One region of the Pseudomonas sp. SWRI51 genome, then DNA from elsewhere that is predicted to be linked to it. Evidence: predicted binding sites of a transcription regulator. Region 1 holds the regulator's gene; the other holds the start of a gene.
The links. Region 1 encodes FliA, which starts transcription of late flagellar genes. Its sites were predicted from a motif close to CTAAAGTTTNNNNNNNNNNNGCCGNTAA; they were not measured.

Region 1 (5,780 bases):
TACCGCCTGACGCTGATGGGCGTGATTCTGGCCGAGGCCGAGATCTACCCGGACCGCGAGCTTGCGATCAACCCGGGGCAGGTGTTCGGTACGCTCAACGGCATCGCCGCCCGGGACCCTGCGTTCGGCCTGGAGGCGGTGTGGGTGGATATCGCCCAGCGCGCCCAGGCGCAGTCGCTCGGCTACACCGTGGTCGATGCCAGTACGGTTGTGGCCACGCACCTCAACCAGATCCTGCAAAAGCACTGTCACGAGCTGATCGGCCACGAAGAAGTGCAGCAATTGCTGCAAGTGCTGGCCAAGGCCTCGCCTAAGCTGGCTGAAGAGTTGGTGCCGGGCGTCATTTCCTTGTCGGGGCTGTTGAAGGTTTTGCAGGCGCTGCTGTCAGAGCAAGTGCCAGTGCGCGATATACGCAGCATTGCCGAAGCCATCGCCAACAACGCGGCCAAGAGTCAAGATACCGCCGCGCTGGTGGCTACGGTGCGTGTCGGCTTGAGCCGCGCAATCGTGCAAAGCATTGTGGGCGTTGAGTCCGAGCTTCCTGTGATCACCTTGGAACCAAGGTTGGAACAGATCTTGCTCAATAGTCTGCAAAGGGCCGGGCAGGGTCAGGAAGATGGTGTTCTTCTTGAGCCGAGCATGGCCGAGAAGCTTCAGCGTTCGTTGATCGAGGCAGCCCAGCGTCAGGAGATGCAGGGCCAGCCGGCCATCCTTCTGGTGGCCGGCCCGATCCGGGCCATGCTGTCGCGCTTCGGCCGCCTGGCTGTACCGAATTTGCATGTTTTGGCGTATCAGGAAATACCTGACAACAAGCAAGTCACCATCGTTGCCACCGTGGGCCCAAATGGCTGAGGTAGTGGGTTATGCAAGTTAAGCGTTTTTTCGCCGCCGATATGCGTCAGGCCATGAAACTGGTCCGCGATGAGCTTGGCGCCGATGCCGCGATCATCGGCAACCGGCGCATTGCAGGCGGTGTCGAGCTGACGGCCGCGCTGGACTACAAGCTGTCCGCGCTGGCGCCGCGCGTGCCCAACGTCGAGCTCGAAGACGAACTGCGCAAGACCCAGTCCCGCATCGTTACCGCCCAAGCCGAAATCAGCGGCCGCAACGAGCTGGGCGACGGCAATCGTCAACTGTTCGCCGGCCAGTCGCTGACCGCCTCCGAGCCGCTGGTAGAGCCGCATGTCGAGGCGCCGCAAGCGGCACCTGCGCCGGCACCGGCCCCGGTCGAAGCGCGCTTGCTGGACGCCATGCGCTCAGAACTTTCGGGCCTGCGCGAACTGCTTGAAGTGCAGCTCGGCTCGCTGGCCTGGGGCCAACTGCAAGGCAGCAAACCGCAGCAGGCCAACCTGTGGCGCCGTTTGCAGCGCCTGGGCTTGTCCGGCGGGCTGGCCCGTGAACTGCTCGAACTGACCGCTGGCATCGAAGAGCCGCGCCAAGCCTGGCGCATGGTGCTTGCGCACTTGGCGCGCATGATCGAAGTGCCGCAGATCGAACCGATCGAGGAGGGCGGGGTCATCGCCATGGTCGGCCCGGCCGGCATGGGCAAGACTACCACCCTGGCCAAGCTGGCTGCGCGCTACGTGCTCAAGTACGGCGCCAACAACCTGGCCCTGGTGAGCATGGACAGCTTCCGTATCGGCGCCCAGGAGCAGCTCAAGACCCTTGGGCGCATCCTCAACGTCTCGGTAACCTACGTCGACCCGGGCGAGTCCCTGGCCCAGGCGCTAGAGCCGCTGCTGCGCAAGCGTGTGGTGCTGATCGACACCGCCGGCCTGCAAGCCAGCGACCCGGCACTGCGCATGCAGCTCGAAACGCTGGCAGGGCGAGGCATTGCCTCGAAGAATTATCTGGTCATGGCCACCACCAGCCAGAAACAGGTGCTGACCGCCGCCTACCACAGCTACAAGCGCTGCGGCCTGGCCGGTTGCATCCTGACCAAGCTCGATGAAACGGCCTGCCTCGGCGAAGTGCTGAGCCTGGCCATCAGCCATGAGTTGCCGATTGCCTATCTGACCGATGGCCCGCGCATCCCTGAAGACCTGCAACTGCCGCGCAAGCACCAACTGGTGAGCCGCGCCGTCAGTGTGCAGATGCAAGACGAGCCCAGCGAGGAGGCCATGGCCGACATGTTCGCTGATCTCTACCACAACCCTGGCAAGCGGGTGGGTTGAGGTGAAAACGGTAAAAAGTACCTACATCATGGGGTTGCCCGGCAGATCCGTGGCGTCGAGCGTTCAGCCTCCTGAGTGGCCTGGGTTCAAGCGAGACAAGGTAATCAGAAGACATGGGTAGCATGCATCCCGTACAGGTGATCGCCGTCACCGGTGGTAAAGGTGGCGTCGGCAAGACCAACGTTTCAGTGAACCTGTCCCTGGCACTGGCCGAGCTCGGCCGCCGGGTCATGCTGCTTGATGCCGACCTGGGCCTGGCCAATGTCGACGTGCTGCTCGGTCTGACCCCCAAACACACCCTTGCCGATGTCATGGAAGGGCGCTGTGAGCTGCGCGATGTGCTGCTGCAGGGGCCAGGTGGGGTACGTATCGTCCCGGCTGCCTCCGGCACGCAGAGCATGGTGCACCTGGCGCCGGCCCAGCACGCTGGCCTGATTCAGGCGTTCAGCGATGTTGGCGACAATCTCGATGTGCTGGTCATCGACACCGCTGCCGGCATCGGTGACTCGGTAGTCAGTTTTGTGCGCGCCGCGCAGGAAGTGCTGCTGGTGGTGTGCGACGAGCCTACCTCGATCACCGACGCCTACGCCCTGATCAAGCTGCTCAACCGCGATTACGGCATGAACCGCTTCCGCGTGCTGGCCAACATGGCACAAAGCCCGCAGGAAGGGCGCAACCTGTTTGCCAAGTTGACCAAGGTCACGGACCGCTTCCTCGACGTCGCCCTACAATACGTCGGCGCCGTGCCTTACGACGAATGCGTTCGCAAGGCGGTGCAGAAGCAGCGGGCGGTCTATGAGGCCTTCCCTCGGTCCAAGTGTGCGCTGGCTTTCAAGGCCATCGCGCAGAAGGTCGATAGCTGGCCGCTGCCTGCCAACCCGCGTGGGCATCTGGAGTTTTTCGTCGAGCGTCTGGTGCAGCCGACCAGTGCGGGGCCAGTACTATGAATTCGAGCGGTTTCAAGATGTACAGCAAGGCGTCCAAGGACGCGCAGTACGAGCTGGTTGAACGCTACGCGCCGCTGGTCAAACGCATCGCCTATCACCTGCTGGCGCGTCTGCCGGCCAACGTGCAGGTCGAAGACCTCATCCAGGCCGGCATGATCGGCCTGCTGGAAGTGGCCAACAAGTATGACGCCAGCAAGGGCGCCAGCTTCGAAACCTACGCCGGTATCCGCATCCGCGGAGCGATGCTCGACGAGGTCCGCAAAGGTGACTGGGCGCCACGTTCGGTGCATCGAAATACGCGCATGGTCAGTGATGCAATGCGCTGTGTTGAAGCAAGAACTGGCCGTGACGCTAAAGATCACGAGGTTGCTGCCGAACTCCAATTGAGTCTCGATGATTACTACGGGATTCTGAACGATACCTTGGGCAGCCGACTGTTCAGTTTCGACGACCTTTTGCAGGACGGCGAACATGAAGGGTTGCACGAGGATGGAGTGAGCGGACAGCTTGAGCCATCGCGTGATCTGGAAGACGAGCGCTTCCAGCGTGCCCTGGCCGATGCGATCGCCAACCTGCCGGAGCGCGAGCGCCTGGTACTGGCGCTGTACTACGACGAAGAGCTGAACCTCAAGGAAATCGGTGAGGTCCTGGGGGTCAGCGAATCGCGTGTCAGCCAGTTGCACAGCCAATGTGCAGCTCGGCTGCGCAGCCGCCTTGGGGAATGGCGCGCGCGTTGAACCCAGGTTCAGTGCAGTCGTTTATTTTTGTAGTGCCGAATTGATTGAGCGCGCGCTCGGCGCCGAGCGCGTTAAAGACTGCTTGGAGGTCTAATTGAACAAAGACATGAAAATCCTCATCGTTGACGACTTTTCGACGATGCGGCGGATCATCAAGAACCTGTTGCGTGATCTGGGCTTCACCAATGTCAAGGAAGCCGATGACGGCAACACGGCACTGCCGATGCTCCATAGCGAGAACTTCGACTTCCTCGTGACCGACTGGAACATGCCTGGCATGACCGGTATCGACCTGTTGCGCGCAGTGCGCGCCGACGAGCGCCTCAAGCACCTTCCCGTGCTGATGGTGACCGCCGAAGCCAAGCGCGAGCAGATCATTGAAGCGGCCCAGGCCGGCGTCAACGGTTACGTGGTCAAGCCTTTCACCGCCCAGGCGCTGAAAGAAAAGATCGAAAAGATCTTCGAACGCGTCAACGGCTGAGCCACGTCAGGGGGCGCAAGCAATGGAGTCAACCAACAACTCTTTGGGTGAGTTTGAAACGACCCTGAAGAAGCATGCCCAGGAACTGGTCGAGAGCCTCGAGCGCGGCCGGTTCGGTGATGCCGTGCAGCTTATTCACCAACTGAACCAGACCCGCGACCGCGGGCTGTATCAGGAAGTCGGCAAGCTCACACGCGAATTGCACAGCGCAATCGTCAACTTCCATATCGACCCGGCAACGCCGCAGGCCGAGGAAGTGTCGCAGATCACTGACGCCACCGAGCGCCTCTCCTATGTGGTTCGCCTCACTGAAGGCGCGGCCAACCGCACCATGGACCTGGCCGAGGCGTGCACCCCGGTGCTCAACGACCTGGCCAGCGAGGCGCGCAGCTTGTCCACCGACTGGCAGCGCTTCATGCGCCGCGAAGTGGAAGCGACGGAGTTCCGTGAATTGGTCAAGCGTGTCGACAGTTTCCTGACGCATAGCGCTGAAGGTAACCAGAAAGTCGCCGGCCACCTCAACGAGATTGTCCTGGCTCAGGACTATCAGGACCTCACCGGTCAAGTGATCAAGCGCGTCACTGCGCTGGTTACCGAAGTTGAAAGCAACCTGCTCAAGCTCGTGCTCATGGCCAGTCAAGTCGATCGGTTTGCCGGTATCGAACATGACCACGAGCAGCTGCGTGCTGAAAAAGATGAAGAAAAACATCCAACTCGGGGTGAAGGTCCGCAGATTCATGCCGATAAGCGTGAAGACGTCGTGTCCAGCCAGGACGATGTTGACGATTTGCTGTCCAGCCTGGGTTTTTAAGGAGCACGTTTAATGAGCTTCGGCGCCGATGAAGAAATCCTTCAGGATTTCCTGGTAGAAGCCGGCGAAATCCTCGAGCTTTTGTCCGAGCAGCTGGTCGAGCTGGAAAGCCGACCGGACGATGCGGACTTGCTCAATGCGATTTTCCGCGGTTTCCACACTGTTAAAGGGGGCGCCGGCTTCCTTCAGCTCAACGAGTTGGTGGAGTGCTGCCATATCGCGGAGAACGTCTTCGACATCTTGCGCAAAGGTGAGCGCCGGGTCGACGCCGAGCTGATGGACGTGGTGCTCGAAGCACTCGACACGGTCAACAGCATGTTCAGCCAGGTGCGCGAGCGCACCCAGGTTACCCCCGCTACCCGTGAGCTGCTGGCGGCGCTGTCGCGCCTTGCCGAGCCGGGTAGCGCGGCACCTGCACCTGTGGTCGAGCCTGAGCCTGTGGTCGAGGCCGCTGCTGAGGCGGACATCACCGACACCGAGTTCGAGCAATTGCTCGATTCGCTCGACGCGGTCAAGGCCCAAGCTGCCCAAAGCGAGCAGGCGCAAGGCCAGGCAGTCAGCGCCGAAGGTGACGAGATCACCGATTCGGAGTTTGAATCGCTGCTTGACCAGTTGCACGGCAAAGGCCAG
Region 2 (5,780 bases), on a different contig from region 1:
CGCTGTTAACACTCGGTAGCACAAGCTGGCAGCTGGCCACTAAGCAGCCGTGCTACGGCAGCGAGAGCAGCGGCGCTGCGTTGCGACCAGTCGCCTTCAATGACCTGCAACGGGCGCTGATGGCTCTGCAGCCAGCCCAGGCTGTCATTGAAAAACGCCTGGCGCTGGGCCAGGTCTGGTTGGCAGCGCTGGCCGTCGCCTACCCAACTCACGCCCTCGGGGCGCAGCAGCAGGTGCAGGTCGTAGTGGCGGGCGGCGAGGGCGTGTTCGATCCAGGCTGGGCAATCGCCGAAGAGGGTGCGGCTCCAGAGGATATTGCTTAGCAGGTGGGTATCTAGAATCAGCAACGGCGGGGCCTGCATGCGGCCTTGATCCTCCCACTGCAACTGCCCTTCGGCGATGGCGGATATATCTTCGTAGCAGGTGTCTCGCTGCTCACGCTCGATGAAGTGGCGAACGTATTCACCCACCACCACACCGCCAAAATGGGCCTGGATCTCGCCGCTGAGCCAGCTCTTGCCGCTGGATTCGGGGCCGCACAACACCAGGGTTTTCATGCGTAGGCCAGCGCCGGGTCGCGGCGCCACTCCAGCCAGCCGCGCACCGCAATCACGGTGAACAGGGCATACAGCCCGGCAGTAAGGTAGAGGCCTTTGTACAGGAACAAACCCACGAAGATCACATCCAGCACCACCCACAGCGCCCAGCATTGCAGGCGTTTCTGTGCCATCCACAGTTGCGCCACCAGGCTGAAACCTGTCAACGCGGCGTCTAGCCAGGGTTGTGCGGCGTCGGTGTAGTGGGCCATGCCGGCGCCCAGCAGCAGGCTGAACACCAGGCCTGCGGACAAGCCCTTGAGCATGGGCGCTGAGGCCAGGCGCGAAACCTGGCGGGCGTCTTTCTGGTTGTCTGGGCGGGTCCACTGCCACCAGCCATACACCTGCAGCACGGCGAAGAACAGTTGCAGCAGCATGTCCGAATACAGCTTCACTTCGTAGAAGATCCAGCTGTAGAGCACCACCATCACCAGCCCGATCGGCCAGCACCAGGGGTTCTGCCGTACGGTGAGCCATACGGCAACCACGCCCAGCGCTGCGGCAAAGAGTTCAAGCCCGGACATCGGCGCGCCTTCCAAGGGTAAAGGGCGGGATGCTACAAGCAGCGAGCTGCAAGCAGCAAGCTGCAAGCGAGCGGTGCGGCTTGCAGCTCGAAGCTAGCCGCTGGCTAAACCCGGAACTGGCGCAGCAGTTGCTCGAGTTCTTCGCTCAGGCGGCCCAGGGCGTTGCCCGCTTCGCTGGATTGGCGCGCGGCTTCGGCGGTTTCCTGGGACAGCCCGGCGGTTTCGGTGACGTTGCGGTTGATCTCCTCGACCACATGCGACTGCTGCAAGGTGGCGCTGGCAATCGAGGCGTTCAGGGCACCCAGGGTGTTCAGCGCCTGGCTGATGGCATCGAGGCGGGTACCGGCTTCACGGGCCTGGGTGACGGTCTGGCGCGAGGCCTCGCTGCTGGTATCGATGGCCTTGACGGCGGCCTCCGACTGGCCCTGCAGATGCTCGATCATGGTCTGGATTTCAGCGGTGGATTGCGCCGTGCGCTGGGCCAGCAGGCGCACTTCGTCGGCTACCACGGCAAAGCCGCGGCCTTGTTCGCCGGCGCGGGCCGCTTCGATGGCTGCGTTCAGCGCCAGCAGGTTGGTCTGCTCGGCGATGGCGCGGATCACCTCCAGTACGCCGCCAATGCGTGTGCTGTGGCTGGCCAGCTCGCGGATGACCTGCACTGCCTGCTCGATGGTCGCCGACAACCGGTCGATCTGTTCCAGGCTGCCATGGATGGCGTGCTGGCCCTCATCGACTTGCTGCTGGGCGTTGCGCATCTCGCCGGCGGCCTGCTCGGCATGCTTGGCGACATCGTGCACGGCGTAGCTGACTTCATTGATGGCGGTGGCCACCTGGTCCATCTGCAGCGATTGCTGCGCGCTGCGCGCCTGGGCGGCACCGGCGTTGTCGCCGACATGGCCGGCGGACTGCGCCAGGGCATGGGCTGCGCCTTGCAGTTGGCCAACCACGCCTTGCAGCTTGCCGTTGAAACGGTTGAAGTGCTCGCCCAAGTGGGTGATTTCATCGCGCCCATGGGTGTCCAGGCGGCGGGTCAGGTCACTTTCGCCGCTGGCGATGTTGCCCATGGCCTGCACCGCCTCGTGCAAAGGACGTGAGATGCTGCGGGCGATCAGCAATACCACCAGCGCCATCAGCACCGCGATGGCGATGCCGACCAGCGAGGCGTGCCACAGCTGGCGGGCGAACTCGTCCTGCACGTCATCGACATACACCCCCGAGCCGATGATCCAGCCCCAAGGCTTGAACAATTGAATGTAGGACGTCTTTGGCACAGGGTCGCTGGCGCCGGGCTTGGGCCAGCGGTAGTCGACCGGGCCTGCGCCCTGGCTTTTGGCCAGCGTGACCATTTCGTTGAACAGGGCAAAGCCGTCAGGGTCGCGGATCGACGACAGGTCCTGGCCTTCGAGCTTGGCGTTGACGGGGTGCATGACCATCTTCGGCTGCAGGTCATTGATCCAGAAATAGTCGTTCTGCTCGTAGCGCAGGCCGCGCACCACTTGCAGCGCCTGCTGCTGGGCGGCATCACGGGTCAGCGTGCCGGCGGCCTCCAGGCCTTGGTAATAGGCCAGCACCCCGGCTGCGGTCTGCACCACGTGGCGGGTCTTTTCGGCCTTGGCCTGGTACAGGTCGCCATGGATTTGGCGCAGCATCAACAAGCCCAGTACTACCAGCATGGCCACAGCGACCAGCAGGATCAGCCAGAGACGGCGGCTGATCGACATCGACCTGAGGGTCTTCATGATGCGTTACTCCAGTGTTGTTCTTTTTATAGAAGGCATCCAAGCATGCTTTGGCCTAGGCCCCCACCCGACCAACGGCTAATGGGTATGAAGTGACATTCCGTGTTGCAGGTAATACGGGAACGGAAACAGTCCCTCTGCTAGGATCTCGGCCGCTCTGGATGAAACCTTTAGCGCGATGAACTTTTCTGCTGGTATTGCACCCAAGGGTCGCTGTAAAACGGCGTCGCCGCGTGCGGTATACATTTGCATATCAAAACAGAGGGGCCTGCCAATGGCGCGGTCCCCCATGGGGGAATGATGGATTTTTGGAGTGCCTTGCAGGCGATCATCCTGGGCGTGGTCGAAGGGTTGACCGAGTTCTTGCCCATTTCGAGTACCGGGCACCAGATCATCGTTGCCGACCTGCTCGGCTTTGGCGGCGAACGCGCCATGGCGTTCAACATCATCATCCAGCTGGGCGCAATCCTGGCGGTGGTGTGGGAGTTTCGTCGCAAGATCTTCGATGTGGTGGTGGGGCTGCCGACCCAGGTGCCGGCGCGGCGCTTTACCGCCAACCTGCTGATTGCCTTCCTGCCGGCCGTGGTGCTGGGTGTGCTGTTCGCCGACCTGATCCACCATTACCTGTTCAACCCCATCACTGTGGCGGTCGCGCTGGTGGTGGGCGGGTTGATCATGCTCTGGGCCGAGCGTCGCGTGCACCGCGTCGAGGTCGAGCATGTCGATGAAATGAGCTGGCACCACGCCCTGAAGATTGGTTTCGTGCAGTGCCTGGCGATGATTCCAGGCACCTCGCGCTCCGGCTCGACCATCATCGGCGGCCTGCTGTTTGGCCTGTCGCGCAAGGCGGCCACCGAGTTTTCGTTCTTTCTGGCGATGCCGACCATGGTCGGGGCGGCGGTGTATTCGGGCTACAAGTACCGCGACCTGTTCCAGCCTGCAGACCTGCCCGTGTTCGCGCTAGGCTTCGTGGTGTCGTTCATCTTTGCCATGATCGCGGTGCGCGGGCTGCTCAAGTTCATCGCCAACCACAGCTACGCGGTGTTTGCCTGGTATCGCATTGCCTTCGGCCTGTTGATTCTGGCCACCTGGCAGTTTGGTTGGGTTGACTGGGCGACGGCGCAACCCTGATGGCTCGCGCGCAGGCTGCTCAGCCGGGTATTCGCAATGCCGGGCTCAAGGGCTTGGTATTGGCTGGCCTGTGCCTGCTACCGCTGGGCGGCAGCTTGCAGGTTGGGCTTAGCGGGCAGTCATGGGTGCCTTTGGCAATGTACCCGGCACTGAGTTTGATCAGCCTGCTGCTGTATTGGCAGGACAAACAGCAGGCCCGCACCCAGGTTTGGCGCACGCCGGAGAAGGTGCTGCATGCCAGCGAACTGCTGGGCGGCTGGCCTGGGGCATTGCTGGCCCAGCAACTGTTTCGCCACAAAACGCGCAAGGTGTCGTACCAAGTGGTGTGCTGGGCCATCGTGCTGGTGCACCAGGTGTTCTGGTTCAATCATCTATGGCACGCAGGGCTCTTGTAGCAGCAGCCCCACCTGCGTGCGCTTGGGCAAGCGTTTCACCACCAACTGGTGCGAGCGGCTGAGCAGCTCGCGTAGCTCTTCGCCGCCCATGGGGTAGGGCGGCGCCACGCTTACCCACTTGGCCCGCGCCAGATAAGGCGCCGGGCGAATGCCCGGGCGGTCGCAATAGCCCAGAAACAGCTCATCGGCCACTTTGAACGACAACCCTGCACCGGCCAGGTCCATGACCGCGAACATTTTGTTGCCGGCAATCGAGAACACGCGGATCCCACCCCATTTGTAGTCTTCTCGCGCCCCCGGCAGGGCCAGGCAAAACGCCGCCACCTGCGCCTGAGTCATGCGTTGGTCAGACATAGCGCTCTCCACAGGCTTCGAATGAAGCCGCCAGATGATCAATCCATGCCCGCACCGCTGGCAACAGGCCACGCCGGTGCGGGTATACCGCTTGCAGATAACCGCCCGGTAGCGACCAGTCCGGGAGTAGCCGTACCAGCTCGCCCCGCGCCAGTTCCTCTTCGCAGAACATCGCCGGCAGCGCTGTAAAACCCAGGCCCGCGCGCACGGCTGCGTTGCGCACCACGAAGTCATCAATGGCCAGGCGCGGTTCAAGGGCAATATCTTCGGTGCGACCATTGGGCCCCAACAAACGAAAATGCACCAACCGGTCAGCCTCCGCCGCGCCCAGCACCGGCAGGCCGGCAAGTTCGGAAGGGTGGCGCACATGGTCGGCAAAGCCGGGCGCCGCCACCAGTTGCATCTGCGCCTGGCGCAGGCGGCGGGTGACCAGCGCCGGGTCCTCATCACCCAGCTCGCGCACCCGCAGGGCAACGTCGATGCCTTCGGAAATCAGATCTACCCGACGGTTGAGCAGCACCATGTCCAACTGCACCAGCGGGTACTGAGCCAGGAAACGGGCGATCACCTCAGGCAAAAAAGCGTGGGCCAGCGCCACCGGGCATGACACCCGCAAGCGGCCCCGAGGCTCGCTGGACATGCTGGCAACCACCTCATCAGCCATTTCGGCCTCAAGCAGCATGGCCTGGCAGTGGTGCAAGTAGCGCTCGCCCACGGCGGTAAGCTTGAGTTGGCGCGTGGTGCGCTGTAACAGCCGCGTGCCCAGCCGCTCCTCAAGCTCGGCAATGCGCCGCGACAGCCGTGATTTGGGGATGCCCAACTGGCGCCCGGCGGCAGCGAAGCCGCCAGCTTCGACCACCTGGGCGAAGTAAAACAGATCGTTGAGGTCTTGCATGCAAAGGGCTCATTGTTCCATCAGTGGAACAAACTAACGCATTTTTGCTAACTTTTCAGTCATTGGTCATGTCGGTAGGATTCTCCCCATCGTGATCGCTTATCCGCAGCGGTCTTCAAAAACACTGGAGAGTCCTATGAAACTGT

Region 2: the regulator FliA is predicted to act here: its motif matches at 3,005-3,032, upstream of HU720_RS05490 (methyl-accepting chemotaxis protein).

The regions. Positions count from the first base shown of each region.
Region 1 covers NZ_JABWRG010000051.1:20,309-26,088, forward strand. Annotated here, with positions in the region: gene flhA (flagellar biosynthesis protein FlhA) at 1-852, shown strand, start outside; gene flhF (flagellar biosynthesis protein FlhF) at 864-2,174, shown strand; gene fleN (flagellar synthesis regulator FleN) at 2,288-3,121, shown strand; gene fliA (RNA polymerase sigma factor FliA) at 3,118-3,858, shown strand; gene HU720_RS15495 (chemotaxis response regulator CheY) at 3,965-4,339, shown strand; gene HU720_RS15500 (protein phosphatase CheZ) at 4,362-5,150, shown strand; gene HU720_RS15505 (chemotaxis protein CheA) at 5,163-5,780, shown strand, end outside.
Region 2 covers NZ_JABWRG010000009.1:35,944-41,723, reverse strand. Annotated here, with positions in the region: gene HU720_RS05500 (AAA family ATPase) at 6-557, opposite strand; gene pnuC (nicotinamide riboside transporter PnuC) at 554-1,120, opposite strand; gene HU720_RS05490 (methyl-accepting chemotaxis protein) at 1,225-2,859, opposite strand; gene HU720_RS05485 (undecaprenyl-diphosphate phosphatase) at 3,160-3,990, shown strand; gene HU720_RS05480 (DUF1294 domain-containing protein) at 3,990-4,385, shown strand; gene HU720_RS05475 (MmcQ/YjbR family DNA-binding protein) at 4,362-4,739, opposite strand; gene HU720_RS05470 (LysR substrate-binding domain-containing protein) at 4,732-5,634, opposite strand; gene HU720_RS05465 (FMN-dependent NADH-azoreductase) at 5,771-5,780, shown strand, end outside.